2 regions of the Mesorhizobium sp. EU05-FHT14A09 genome follow, and region 2 is predicted to be linked to the other one. Evidence: predicted binding sites of a transcription regulator. Region 2 holds the regulator's gene; the other holds the start of a gene.

Region 1 (7,244 bases), on a different contig from region 2:
TGCGCGGGTTTCGCCGAGCGACATCGATGTTGTGGCTGCCGGCCTTCAGGCGACCGTCCATTTGACGGCCTATTCCAGCCGCGGCATGCCGCGCGTCACCGGCACGGTGAAATCGGTTTCCGCCGACAGGGTAACCGACGAAGCGACCGGTCAGACCTACTATCTTGCGAGGATCGAAGTGCCGCAGAACGAGCTGGCAACACTCGAGGAAGGCGTCGTCATGATGCCCGGCATGCCGGCCGAAGTGCTGATCGTGACGGGAAAGCGGACGGTGCTTGCCTATCTGATGGAGCCGTTCATGGCTGCATTCCGGCGCGGGCTGCGTGAAGTGTGACGTTCCGGGATGCCAATTTTACAGCCGGCGCGGCATAGCGCCGGCTGTAATGTGCTGGTCGTTTGTCCGCGACCTCACTTGTCTTTGATGCGTGTTGCCTGCACGGGCGTTGCCTTTATCGTTGGCGCCGCTGCTGGCTTCTTGGCGTCTTTTTTGGGTTTGCGGGCCTCTTTGCCCGGCCTCATCGAACCTTTAGCCATGATTCGCTCCTCCGTTGGGACAGGAAGCAATGAAACAACAGATTTCGGAAAGAGCAAGGCACCATGCCAGAGCACGGTTCCGAAAGATTGCCGGCATTTCGGACCAAGATCATAGGGCAAAACAAGGGGATAGAAGCGAATGTCGGTTCATCTGACGCCATTCCGCTCCACCAATGATGACGCCAGTTGCAGACAGCCATTGCCGGACTGTCCCGCAGCGCTAGATTGCCGCAAAACATCGGGAGAAAAGACCATGAAGATCGACGGGAGCTGCTACTGTGGCGCGATTGCCTATGAGGCCGAGGTCGACCCAAGCGCAACGTTGATCTGCCACTGCACCGATTGCCAGCAACTTACGGGCACGGCGTTTCGCGTCTCCCTTCCCACACCGGAGGCGCAGTTCCGGCTTACCAGGGGCGAGCCGAAAATCTTTGAGAAGACCGGCAGCAGCGGCGCCAAGCGCCTGCAAGCCTTCTGCGGCGATTGCGGCTCACATCTTTATGTCGTCGGTGCCGGCGACGGGCCGAAGATTTATGGGATCAGAACCGGTACCGCTCGCCAGCGACAGGAACTCGTGCCGCGCCTGGAAAAGTTCCATGGCTCGGCGCTCGGCTGGATGCCGCGCTTCGAGAGCGTTGAGACGACGATCGAAGGGCAATAAGCGTCAGAAGACGTCTGGAGACAATCAGGCGTCGTCGGGGTCGACGACTCGCAATCTGAGTTGTCCGGTCTTTGAGTCTGCCGTTCGGGGTGCTGCGTCGGCCTTGCGTTGACCGGCGGCCGCGGCGTCCGTGCCTTCGGTTGCACCGAACTCCAGTGCCTCGATCTTCTGGCCGCGCTTGGTGACCTTGGAGGAGGAGACGAGAATGTCGTCGATGTCCTTCGAGGCCTGGCCGAAATGGGTCTGCAGCTTGCGCACCCTTTCGTCGAGACGCGAGACGTCTTCCATCAGCCGGATCACTTCGCCCTGGATCAGATGCGCCTGTTCGCGCATGCGCGCATCCTTCAGGATCGCCTGGATGACCTGGATCGACAGCATCAGCAGCGATGGCGAGACGATGACGACACGGGCGCGATGGGCACGCTGCACCAGCGCCTCGAAATTTTCGTGGATTTCGGCAAAGACCGATTCCGACGGCACGAACATGAAGGCGGTGTCCTGGGTCTCGCCCTGGATCAGGTATTTCTCGGCGATGTCGCGGATATGCACCTCGATATCGCGTCGGAACGCCTGCGCTGCGACTTTCTGCAATTCAGAGCTTTCGGCGGCACGGATGGCATTCCACGCTTCGAGCGGGAACTTGGCGTCGACAACAAGCGAGGGCGCGCCATTCGGCATTTTCACCAGGCAATCCGGGCGGCTGCCATTGGTGAGGGTTGCCTGGAATTCGTAGGAACCATGCGGCAGACCATCGGCGACGATCGCTTCCATGCGCGACTGCCCGAAGGCACCGCGCGTCTGCTTGTTGGACAGGATCGCCTGCAACTGCACGACCTGTCCGGCGAGCGACTGGATATTGCCTTGCGCGGTGTCGATCACGGCCAGCCGCTCCTGCAGCTTCGCCAGGCTTTCATGCGTCGACTTCGTCTGCTCGGTCATCGTCTGGCCGATACGGCCGGTCATGGCATCGAGCCTCTGGCCGATCGATTGCGTCAATTCGGCCTGGCGCGCGCCGAACACGTCCGCCAGTGCACCCATGCGCCCCTGCATTTCGGCCTGGCTTTGCAGGATGCCGGCCATGCGGGCGTCCGCGTCGCGGGCGTGATCGGCCGCTTCGGCCGCGGCGACGCTGCGTGCCTTGGCCGCGCGCCACAGCGCGGCGATGAGCACGATGAACAGGACAAGGACGACAAACACGACGAAGCCCAATGCCTGGCCAAGCGTGATCGTCGTCGCGCCGAGCCGGGCGACGGGTTCGGAAAGGATGGAGCTGAGGTCGTTCATCAGCACAGCATAAACGATTCTTGTGACAGGAGAAGATCAAACCGTGAACATGCTGACGGCTGTGTGGTTGACGCCTTCCCTGCAAGGTTTTAGGTGAGCGATATGTCGATCAAGCCGCTCATCATTCTTCCCGATCCCGTCCTGCGCCAGGTTTCCAAGCCGGTCGAGCGTATCGATCAGCCGTTGCTGAAGCTGGCCGACGACATGCTGGAGACGATGTACGATGCTCCCGGCATCGGTCTGGCCGCGATCCAGATCGGCGAGCCGCTGCGCATGCTGGTGATCGACCTCGCCAAGGAAGGCGAGCCGCCGGCTCCGCATGTCTTCATCAATCCGGACGTTCTCGAAAGCGGGTCGGAGCGCTCCGTTTACGAAGAAGGCTGCCTGTCCATCCCCGATTACTATGCCGAGGTCGAACGGCCGGCAACCGTCCGGGTCCGTTACCTGGACCGCGACGGCCGCCTGCAGGAGATCGATGCCGACGGCCTGATGGCCACCTGCCTGCAGCATGAGATCGACCATCTGAACGGCGTGCTGTTCATCGATCACATCTCGAAGCTGAAGCGCGACATGGTGGTCAAGAAGTTCAAGAAGCTCGCCCGCGACAAGGCGCCAAGCCGCCTGGTGGGCTGACCCGGGACGAATTCATGACACTTCGCGTGGTCTTCATGGGCACGCCCGATTTCTCGGTCGCGACGCTGCGCGCGCTGGCCGAGGCCGGGCATGACATCGTTGCCGTCTACACCCAGCCGCCACGTGCCGCCGGCCGTCGCGGCCTGGAGCTCACGCCATCGCCCGTGCAGCGCGAGGCCGAACGGCTGGGCATCGCGGTCCACACGCCGGTGTCGCTGAAGAGCGAGGCCGAACAGTCGGCTTTTCGCGCTCTGGATGCCGATGTTGCCGTTGTCGTGGCCTATGGTCTGCTGCTGCCGAAGCCCATTCTCGACGCACCACGCCTCGGCTGTCTCAACGGTCACGCCTCGCTTTTGCCACGTTGGCGTGGTGCAGCACCGATCCAGCGCGCCATCATGGCCGGCGATGCCGAAACCGGCATAATGGTCATGCGAATGGAGCAGGGACTGGATACCGGTCCGGTCGGACTTGTTGAAAAACTGGCGATCGATCCCGATATGACCGCCGGCGATCTGCATGACCGATTGATGGCTGCAGGCGCCGGACTGATGGTCGAAGCCTTGTCGAGGCTGGAGGCCGGGACGCTGAGCTTTGTGGAACAGGCCGCCGAGGGCGTGACCTACGCCGCGAAGATCGATAAGACGGAGACCCGGATCGACTGGACCCGTCCTGCGGATACGGTCCACAACCACATTCGCGGCCTTTCGCCCTTCCCCGGCGGATGGTGCGAGGCCACGATCGGCGGCCGGGTCGAACGGCTGAAGTTGCTGCGTTCGACTGTCGCCGACGGCATGGGGGAACCGGGAGGAATTCTCGACGACCGGCTGACGGTCGCCTGCGGGTCAGGTGCGGTCAGGCTGGTCGAAGTGCAGCGCGCGGGCGGCAAGCCCGTGACCGCACAGGAGTTCCTGCGCGGGGCAAAATTGGAAGAAGGAATGAAACTGTCATGAGCATGATGTCGATACGCGCGGCGACGCCGCGGGATCGCGAGGCGATCCGCCTCGTTGAAGAACATGCTTTCGGCCAGCAGACCGAGGCTGGTCTCGTCGATGCGATCGTCGCGCAAGGCGATGCGGTCCTGGAACTGGTCGCGGAAGAAGAAGGCCAGGTTGTCGGCCATATCCTGTTCTCGCGCCTCTATGTCGAGAACGGCGGCAAGCAGTACCCGGCCGTGGCGCTGGCGCCGCTGGCTGTTGAGCCGGATTTCCACGGCACGGGCATCGGCGGCGCGCTGGTGCGCGAAGCGCATATTCGTCTCAAGGATGCCGGCGAGAACCTGGCCATCGTGCTGGGCGACCCGGCCTATTACGGCCGCTTCGGCTACAGCCACGAGCGCGCCTCCGGTTTCGCCAGCGATTATCAGGGCGAAGCGTTGCAGGCGCAGGCCTGGGGCGAGGCGCCGCAGAGCGGCGAACTGGTCTACGCTTCGGCTTTCGGCACCGCGCTGGCAGCGTAGCGCCCCGACGTGCCCCGCTATCGCCTCGACATCGAGTATGACGGCGGGCCTTATTCCGGCTGGCAGCGGCAGGCTGCCGGCCAGCATTCTGTGCAGGCAGCAATCGAGCAGGCGATCACGCGTTTCTGTGGTGACGCGATCTCCATTCGTGGAGCCGGCCGCACCGATGCCGGCGTGCATGCCACGGCCCAGGTCGCTCATGCGGACCTGAGCAAGGCATGGCCGGCCGATACGGTGCGCGACGCCGTCAATGCCTATCTGCAGCGCGCTGGCGAACGCGTCACCGTTCTGGCGGCGGCCGCCGTTTCGGACGACTTCGATGCCCGCTTCTCCGCGGTCGGGCGCCACTACATCTACCGCATCGCCAATCGCCGCGCGCCGCCGGCACTGGACATGGGCAAGGTCTGGTGGGTGCCGAAACGGCTCGATGCCGAAGCCATGCATGAAGCGGCCAAGGTTCTGCTCGGGCGGCATGACTTCACCACCTTCCGTTCCACGAAATGCCAGGCCAACAGCCCGCTGCGCACGCTGGAACGGCTGGATGTCTCGCGCCAGGACGAGACGATCGAAGTCCGCACCTCGGCACGCTCCTTCCTGCACAATCAGGTGCGCTCCATGGTCGGGTCGCTGAAGCGCGTCGGCGAAGGCGCATGGACCGCCGCCGATCTCAGGGCCGCCCTCGAGGCACGTGACCGTGCCTCCTGCGGCCAGGTTGCGCCGCCTGACGGCCTGTTCCTCACCGGCGTCGACTACCCGACGTCTTAGAGCATTTCCGGCGAAAACAGGGTCGCCTCAATGCTCTATCTCCTTGTTTCGACGCAATTCCGGACGCAAAACCGCTACGCACTTTTGCTGGAATTGCTTCAGTCCCCGCGAACTATTCGCTCCTGGCAAGCGCGTTGACGTTGCGCCGGTGTTCGATTGGCTGCGCCATGTGGCCCGGCATCGGCCAGACCTTGGTCGAACCGGGTTGCACCGGCCGTTCCAGATAGGTCGACAGCACCACATAGCTGCGCGTGGTCATGACACCCGGCGTGTCATAGAGCCTGGCCAGCAGTCCTTCGAGTGCCCGCGTATCCCTGGCGCGAACCTTGAGCAGCATGCAGGCATCGCCGGCGACTGAGTGGATCTCCTCGACTTCCGGATAGGCCGAAATCGCCATCAGCTCCGGCGTCTTGCCCCAGCCGCGCGTGTCGACATGCACGAAAGCGAGCAACGGCTTGTTGACAGCGACCGGATCGATCAGCACCGACGTGCTGCGGATCGCCTGGCTGCGGCGCAAGCGCTTCACCCGCTCATGCGCGGCGGGCGCCGAAAGCCCCACCTTCTCCCCGAGTTCGGCATAGCTGACAGTGGCATCCTCGCAGAGCGCGCCTAATAGCTTTCGGTCCATCTCGTCGAGGTCCCGCGTCGGAACAGCGTTTTGCCGAACGTCATCTGTTTCTTGCGTCATCGCCAAAAATTCCTCTTGTTGCGGAATGTCATTCCGTCATCATGCGCTCATGCCGAAGACAGATCAATCATCTCCCCTGTTTGCCGAACCTGCTGCGCGGATGCCGGCCGTCGCCTATGTGCTGACGTTCTGCATCGCGGTCATCGGCTCCAATTCGCTGGTGCTCGGGCCGATCGCGCCGGAGGTGGCGCGGTCACTCGGCTCCAACGTTGCGCTGGTCATGTCGGCGTCGGCGGTCTTTGGGCTGGGAACGGCCGCCAGCGCCCTGCTGATGGCGCGCCACGTCGACCGGTTCGGTGCCAGGCGCATGCTGTTGTGGGCGCTGCTCGGACTGGCCACGGCGTTGGCCCTGAGCGCGCTTGCGCCTATCGTGCCGGCGCTGGCCGGAGCACAGCTGGTGGCAGGCATTGCCTCCGGCGTTGCTTTGCCGGCAATCTATTCCAGCGCGGCGGCGGTAGCCCCGGCCGGGCGTGAAAGCCGCACCATCGGCCTGGTGCTGACCGGCTGGACGCTGAGCATGGTCGCCGGTGTTTCGCTGTCGGCCGTCGTTGCCGACTACGTTCACTGGCGTGCCGTCTATGCCGTCGTTGCGCTGCTTGCGCTTGCCGCCTTCCTGACCTTGAAAGCCAGCCGTTATCGTGACGTGCCGGCGACCGGCTCGGCACCGCAGCCGCTGGCTGCATTGCGGATCGGCGGCGTCAAGCCGCTGCTCGTCGCCTGCGCGGCTTTCATGAGCGCCTTCTATGGCATCTATGGCTATCTGGGCGATCATCTGCACAGCGGTCTTGGCGAACCGGTGAGCGCCAACGGCATCGTGGCACTGGTCTACGGCATCGGCTTCGGCGCCGCGGCCCTGCTTGACGGCGTCGTCGACCGGCTCGGCCCCGGCCGCGTCATGCCTTTCGCATTCCTGGCCGTCGGAACCGTCTACCTCGGCTTTGCCCTGGCCGGCGACAGCTTCCTCAGCGTGCTGGTGCTGACCTTTCTGTGGGGGCTCACCAATCACTTTGGTCTGAATGTGCTGATCATGCGGCTGGCGGCGATCGACCCGGCACGCCGCGGCACCATCATGGGCCTCAACAGCGCCGTCACCTATCTGGCGGTATTTGCCGGAACGACCGGTTTTGGTCCGCTCTACGCGACATGGGGATTTGCTGCTGCTGCCCTGGTCGCTGTGGCGCTGATGCTGGTGGCTGCGCTCGCCGGAAGCTGGCGAGCGACGG
Region 2 (7,244 bases):
TCGGCAGTTCGCCATACAGCAGGAGGTAGCAGACTTCCAGGAAGTCGCCATGCTCGGCGAGCTGGTCGATCGGGTAGCCGCGATGCAGCAGCACGCCGGCATCACCGTCGATATAGGTGATCGCCGACTCACAGCTCGCCGTCGACGTGAAGCCGGGATCGTAGGTGAAAGCGCCGGTGGTCGAATAAAGTGCACCGATGTCGATCACGTCCGGGCCGACCGAACCGCTTCGGACCTTGAACTCGTGCGTCTTTCCACCGAGTTCCAGTTTTGCCGTCTGTCCGGTCATCGCAAACTCCTTCTTGTTCCCTTGTCTGCAGGCCAAGACGTTCCGTTACGCGGAACGCCACAAGCCCTTGAAATGCACGAGATTACAGCCGCCGGAATAATTAGGGCTGATTGATCCGGCGGCAATGTTGCACCGCAAAAGAAACCTTTCAATGCTAAAGTTCTTGGACCAGAACTCCTAATCGATTTGATCGGCGATGCGAGCAAGACTTTCGTCCCGGCCAAGCACTACCAGCACGTCGAAGACGCCCGGCGACGTGCTGCGGCCGGTGAGGGCGGCGCGCAACGGTTGCGCCACTTTGCCGAGTTTGACGCCAGCTGTCTCGGCATAAGCGCGGACGGCGGCTTCGGTCGTGGCGACGGTCCATTCGTCGAGTGCCTGGAAATGGCCGAGCACTGCCTTGAGGACCGCTTTAGCGTCAGCATCGAGCAAGGAGGCTGCCTTTTCGTCGAGCTGGAGCGGGCGCTGCGCCGCGATGAAATAGAGGCTGTCGGCGAGCTCGACCAACGTCTTGGCGCGTTCCTTCAGGCCAGGCATCGCCTGCAGCACCTGGGCCTTCTTCTGCTCGTCCAGCTGGGCGGCCAGCGCCTCGCCATTCGGCAGATGGGGCAGCGTGTCGAAAAACACCTTGGTCAGTGCCGCATCCTCCATGCCGCGCATGTGCACGCCGTTCAGCGCCTCGAGCTTGGCGAAGTCGAAACGAGCGGCACCTTTGTTTACGTCGCCGATGTCGAACCACGACACCATCTGCGCGATCGACATGACCTCGTCGTCGCCATGGCTCCAGCCGAGACGCGCGAGATAGTTGAGCAGCGCCTCGGGCAGGTAGCCCATGGCGCGATAGGCTTCGACCCCGAGCGCGCCATGGCGCTTGGACAGCTTGGCCCCATCGGCGCCGTGGATCAGCGGGATATGTGCCATCTTCGGCACATCCCAGCCCATGGCGCGGTAGATCGCGGTCTGACGCGCAGCGTTGGTCAGATGGTCGTCGCCGCGAATGATGTGGGTGACGCCCATGTCATGGTCGTCGACCACGACTGCGTGCATATAGGTCGGTATGCCGTCCGAACGCAGGATGATGAAGTCGTCGAGATCCTTGTTTGGAAAGCGCACCTCACCCTGCACGAGATCGTCGACGACGGTCTCACCCTCGCGTGGCACCTTGATGCGGATAGCGCCGGCAACACCCTTCGGCGCCTCGGAAGCGTCGCGGTCGCGCCAATGGCCATTGTAGCGCGGCGGCAATCCCTGCGCGCGGGCGCCTTCCCGCATGGCGTCGAGCTCGGCAGGTGTCTCGTAGGCATAATAAGCCTTGCCCAACCGCACCAGTTCCTCGGCGACCTCGCGATGGCGTGCGGCACGCTGGAACTGTGAGACAGCCTCGCCGTCCCAGGTCAGGCCCAGCCAGGTCAGCCCCTCCAGTATGGCGGCAGTGGCGGCCTCGGTTGAGCGCTCGCGATCGGTGTCTTCAATGCGCAGCAGCATCTTGCCATTGGTGTGCTTGGCATACAGCCAATTGAACAGCGCAGTGCGTGCGCCGCCGATGTGCAGATAACCGGTGGGTGAGGGAGCGAAACGGGTGACGACCTGATCGGACATGAAACTCTCGGGGAGAAGCGCAGATGCGCGGACTTTCGTTGTTTGGGCGTTCATGTAGCATAGGAGGTCAGGGGCGCAAGGGGCAGGCCCGATGGCTGGACCGGGGAGGGTTGGGCGAGGGGACGCTGATGCCGAACAAGGCATCAACGAGCGTCTTCTGTTCGCGTCTTCTGCGGCTGACGCCGATGGCGCCACTGCTGTGACGGCGGACGCGCCGGCGATCGAAATGCCGTCAGCGCTCGACGATCTGATCGCGGAACGGCGAAGATTGCGTTCCGAAGCCACAGCCGTTCCCGCTGACGATCCGTCATGGCCGATGGTCCGCTGGCCAGGCTTGCGAAAGCTGATCGGTCGAGATCCGCGCGCTCTGTTGGCCGGCGCGGTTGCGTTGGAGTTCGATCGTGGCGTTGCCTTCCTGTTCGTGCCGGTTTTTCTGGCAACTGGGGCGACGGTCTACTTTTGGCTCGATGCAGAACCGGCCTTCCCGCAACTGATCGCCAGCAGCCTGGTTCTGGCGGTCATCACATTGCTCTCGCGCTCCCGCCCTGGTGTGCACCTTGCGGCGATGGCGATACTGCTCCTCGTGCTCGGCATCCTTGCGGGCAAGGTCGAGACATGGCGCATGCCTGGCGATACGCTGGGAGCACAGGTGTCGACCAGTGTGACCGGCAGGGTCATCTCCGTCGAGCCAACGGCAACCGGGCGGACGCGGTTGACGCTGGACGTCATACGCACCGAGCGGCCCAAGCTGCGCTATCAGCCCCAACGCGTACGGCTGTCAGCGCTGGCAATGCCAGCCGATATCCGTGCCGGATCGATCGTGTCCGGCTACGCTCGACTGATGCCGCCCGCCGGCCCGGTGCGACCTGGCGGCTATGATTTTTCCTTCGAAAGCTATTTCGACGGGATCGGCGCGACCGGCTTCTTCATGGGCAAGCCCAGGCTTGTCTCTCCGGGAGAGGAAACGGCACCGCTCGCCACTCGGCTGTCTGTCGCCGTCGAGACCGCACGCGAGACGATTGCAGATCGCATTCGTGCTTCGATCGGCGGGCCGGAAGGAGAGATCGCCGCAGCGCTGATCGTCGGCGTGCGCGCCGGTATTCCAGATTCTGTCAATGAAGCGATGCGACGGACGGGCATCTATCACATCATCTCGATATCCGGCCTGCATATGGCGTTGGTGGCAGGCACCATAATGCTGCTGTTGCGCGGGGCGTTCGCGCTGTTTCCCGATTTCTCTGCGCGTCGGCCGGTCAAGAAGTATGCCGCTTTCGCTGCTCTCTGTTCGATCGCCGCCTATCTTGCGATCTCCGGCGTGGTGGTGGCGGCAGAACGCAGCTTCATCATGTTGTCGGTGATGCTGATCGCGGTGCTGTTCGATCGTGCGGCGTTGTCGATGCGCAATCTGGCAATCTCGGCGGTGATCGTCATCCTGACCGCGCCGCATGAGGTGGTTGGTCCGTCTTTCCAGATGTCGTTTGCAGCGACCGCTGCGCTGATCGGCGCCTACGCGGCCTGGGCTCAACGGCGTGAAGTGATGCCCGTAGCCGCACCGCCTGCGCGCTCTTTCGTTGGTTTTCTCGCGCATAAGTCTTTGATCGCAGTTGGCGCAATGGCCGCAACCTCGATCGTGGCCGGCCTTGCGACAACGCTGTTCGCGGTTTGGCATTTTCAGCGGGTGTCGCCGCTTAGCCTGTTTGCCAATCTGGCCGTCATGCCGGTGGTTTCGCTTGTCGTCATGCCGGCGGCCGTACTCAGCGCACTCGCGATGCCCTTTGGCGCCGATGGACCGTTCCTTTATGCGATGGGAAAGGGACTTACGGTCATGATGGCAATCGCCGACTGGATTTCCGCGCGCTCGCCTGTCGATGGTGTTGGTCTGGTTTCGACGCAATCGGTGCTTTTCGTCACCGCCGCGCTCGCCATCGGCGCGATGACGACGACATGGTTGCGGTTGCTGGCCTTACCTTTTGCGCTTGCCGGTCTGCTGACGATGGGCAATGTCGAAACACCCGATGTGCTGATCTCCGAGGACGCGCGCCTTGTGGCTCTGCCAATCGGCGGCGACGAGATAGCGGTCAGCAGGGCGCGACCCAATCCGTTTACGTTCGACAACTGGCGCAGGGCGCTCAATCTGGAGACAACAATCTTACCCGAAGATGTTTCGGGTGACGTCGATCTGACTGTTGAAAATGCGCTCGATATGCCCCTCGGAACGCCATTCCTGTGCGCTCGGCGGCTGTGCTTTGCCCGTCACCTGTCAGGTGCCGTCGTGGTGACGGCCGCCAGCACCGAGTCTGCCAAATCGGCCTGCGCGGTTGCGTCGCTTATTGTCATCGACGATGCAACCGCCCCCGACCCCTGCAACGATCCCGCAGTCGTGGTTGTCACCAAGCAGGATCTCGCCCGCGTCGGCAGTGCCGCAGTATGGTTTAACGCCTCTGCAGATAAGCCGGCTAATATCTCGTTCGCGCTCGATACCAAGGATCGACCCTGGCACATGCAACGAGGCTTTACGCGCGAGGCGAGGGGATTACCGCCGCGGCCGGAAAAGGCGTACAAGTCCAAAGGCAGGCCGGACAAGATACCTTCCCGGACTGCCGTCAACGCTGATGTCGTTCATAAAAACGATAAATAGCCGGCTAATTGACTAAGGTCCGCGCTTCAATACCGACGGATCAACCCGACCAACTTGCCTTGTACCTTGACCCGGTCTGGGCCGAAAATGCGGGTCTCGTAGGCGGGATTGGCAGCCTCCAGCGCGATCGAGGCACCCTTGCGACGAAAACGCTTGAGCGTCGCTTCTTCCTCGTCGACGAGAGCCACGACGATTTCGCCCGGATTGGCCGAATTGGCATTGCGGATGATGACCGTATCGCCATCGAAGATACCGGCTTCGATCATGGAGTCACCTTTGACTTCCAGGGCATAGTGCTCGCCGCCCGAAATCATGTCCGGCGGCACGGAAATCGAATGCGTTCGATGTTGGATGGCGTCGATCGGCACACCAGCCGCGATGCGTCCCATGACCGGGATGGAAACGGCGGCGGTAGCGTCGTCGTCATTGCTGGGAGCCTGCAGGCGCTGCGGCTCCTTGGGTACCGTGCGACCCAGGCTGCCCTGGATGACGGCCGGTGAAAACTTCTTGGCCGCATTGAGGCCAGGAGCGATCGAGTCGGGGAGGCGCAGCACCTCGAGTGCACGGGCCCGGTTTGGCAGGCGGCGAATGAAGCCGCGCTCCTCCAGAGCGGTGATCAGCCTGTGGATGCCCGACTTCGACGCCAGATCGAGCGCTTCTTTCATCTCGTCGAAGGACGGTGGAATCCCGCTTTCCTTCAGCCGCTCATGGATGAAGAGCAAAAGCTCGTGTTGCTTGCGTGTCAGCATCGCCACCCTCCGTGGAACGGAACCGGAATCAGAAAAACAAACCCGGAACAAACACTATCTGTTCCATTTGTGTTCCGCAACCATTTAAAGTTTAATGAATTTGTTGACCCTTTGTTCAGCGTAACGGCGGGGATGGCTGCTTCTTGTTCCGCGAGGTCGCGTCGTGGAATCCAGGAAGGCGCGCCGCTCGCACTTAATCAGCAAACAGATTTTCGACCATGTAGTCGACGAAGACACGGACCTTGGGCGAGAGGTGGCGACTTGTTGGCCACAGGATGCGGAAGGTTCCGGTTTCGCCAAGATAATCGGTCAGCAGCGATACAAGTTTGCCCTGGGCCAGTTCGGTCGATACCGCGAATGGCGGCAGGCAAGTGACGCCGAAAGATCGCTCGGCGAGGTAGATCAATGGCTCCAGCGTGCTCGCAACGGTGGTCACGGGAAGATCGAGTTTCACATCGCGCCCATCGCGCATGAGGGGCCAGGGTTCGAGCCGCCCGGAATTCGCATAGCGATGATGAAGGCAACGGTGTTTGAGGAGGTCTTCCGGCGTCTCGGGTGTGCCGTTTTCGGCGAGATATTTCGGCGCTGCCACGATCTTATGCCGGAAAGTGCCGAGCTTGCGGCTCATCAGGCGCGTGTCCCCGACATCTCCGGTGCGGATCACCGCATCAAAGCCCTCTTCGATGACGTCGACGAGCCGGTCGGTAAAATCGAGGTCGAGATTGATATCCGGATATCGTTCCATGAAGGCCGACATTGTCGGCATCAACAGCATGCCCGCGAGCGGGAGGGAAACACGAAGCTGCCCGCGCGGGGTCACCTGCGATCTCGAAAGCTGGACCTGCGCCTGTTCGTATTCCGATTGGATGCGCCGGCATGTCGCAAGGAAGAAGCTTCCCTCTTCAGTAAGGGCCATGCTCCGCGTGGAGCGGTGAAAGAGCCGGGCACCCATTTCGTTTTCAAGGCGCGCGACGGCTTTGCCGACAGCGGAAGCAGTGAGGCCGAGTCGCTGCGCTGCGCCGATAAAGCTTCCGGCTTCCGCGACCTGCACGAAGATGCCGAGTGTTCCAAGTCTGTCCAATTGCGGAATTTTCTTCGTTAGTTATGAGAATGCGAGAATATTTATCTGCCTGTTTGTCCTGAATATCCAGAGGACGCCGCGGCAAGACAGCCGCGATCGTCAGATGGAGACTTTCATGAGCAAACTCACCGCAGGCTTTTCGGCCTCACCGCAGCCGACGACCTTCGTGGTCAACGTTATCCATGCCCATCCGGGGAAGCAGGAAGAAGCTTTCGCCATCATCCAGGATGTCGTGCACTACGTCGCCGAACGCCAGAAGGGCTTTCTGTGGAGCACACTCGCCAGGAGCACCGACGGTGAAACCGTCGTCAATGTCGAAGCGATCCAGGGCGCCGGCAATGTCGAGGAGTTCTTCTCCGATCCCGTGTTCGCGGAAAAATTCCGCAAACTGGATGCCGTCTCGAAATGTGAATTCCATACCTATACGGTCGGCGATCTTGTCCTGCCAAAAAGGGCGTAGCCGATTGGTCACCGGCGACGTCACGTTTTGACGCGCAATGCGTCTGCCACGCCCATCAGGAAGTTGGCTGCTTTGACTTGGACCGGCGTAATGCAAACCAGCCGGCTATGAGCACGGCCAGCATCATGGCGACATTGTGGGCATATTTGGCGAATGGCTCCACCTGACCCGCCAGCGGAAAATAGGTGAATGCCAGCACGCCTCTGCTCACCAGAAAAGCCAGGGCAATGGCGGCGATATGGCGGGTATCCCAGCCTGGTCGCCGCGCTTGCTGCCAGATGAGTCCGCCGATGACAGCGGTAGCAACGACGTTGAAGAGGAAGCCATCCCAGCTTTCCCCGAAGATATCGCTCGCCAATACGAGGGCTGGCAGGAGGGTCAGCGCAAAGACGAAAAGCGGGGCGGGCGCCGCGATATCTCTCGCCAGG

The links. The regulator LexA, encoded in region 2, represses DNA repair genes until DNA is damaged. The targets are predictions, from matches to a motif close to TGTTCNNNNTGTGTTCNG.
Region 1: a site for LexA is predicted at 2,512-2,529, ahead of AC3WTO_RS22290 (DNA recombination protein RmuC). Genes of this name have one in related genera too.

What each region holds. Positions count from the first base shown of each region.
Region 1 is NZ_JBYTDF010000007.1:93,106-100,349, reverse strand. Features, by position in the region: gene AC3WTO_RS22305 (HlyD family type I secretion periplasmic adaptor subunit) at 1-334, shown strand, start outside; gene AC3WTO_RS22300 (hypothetical protein) at 409-534, opposite strand; gene AC3WTO_RS22295 (GFA family protein) at 788-1,195, shown strand; gene AC3WTO_RS22290 (DNA recombination protein RmuC) at 1,220-2,479, opposite strand; gene def (peptide deformylase) at 2,582-3,112, shown strand; gene fmt (methionyl-tRNA formyltransferase) at 3,127-4,062, shown strand; gene AC3WTO_RS22275 (GNAT family N-acetyltransferase) at 4,059-4,568, shown strand; gene truA (tRNA pseudouridine(38-40) synthase TruA) at 4,578-5,333, shown strand; gene AC3WTO_RS22265 (Lrp/AsnC family transcriptional regulator) at 5,446-6,021, opposite strand; gene AC3WTO_RS22260 (MFS transporter) at 6,071-7,244, shown strand, end outside.
Region 2 is NZ_JBYTDF010000002.1:160,063-167,306, reverse strand. Features, by position in the region: gene gltA (citrate synthase) at 1-289, opposite strand, end outside; gene gltX (glutamate--tRNA ligase) at 467-1,888, opposite strand; gene AC3WTO_RS08110 (ComEC/Rec2 family competence protein) at 1,980-4,526, shown strand; gene lexA (transcriptional repressor LexA) at 4,553-5,275, opposite strand; gene AC3WTO_RS08100 (LysR family transcriptional regulator) at 5,469-6,356, opposite strand; gene AC3WTO_RS08095 (antibiotic biosynthesis monooxygenase) at 6,472-6,816, shown strand; gene AC3WTO_RS08090 (hypothetical protein) at 6,872-7,244, opposite strand, start outside.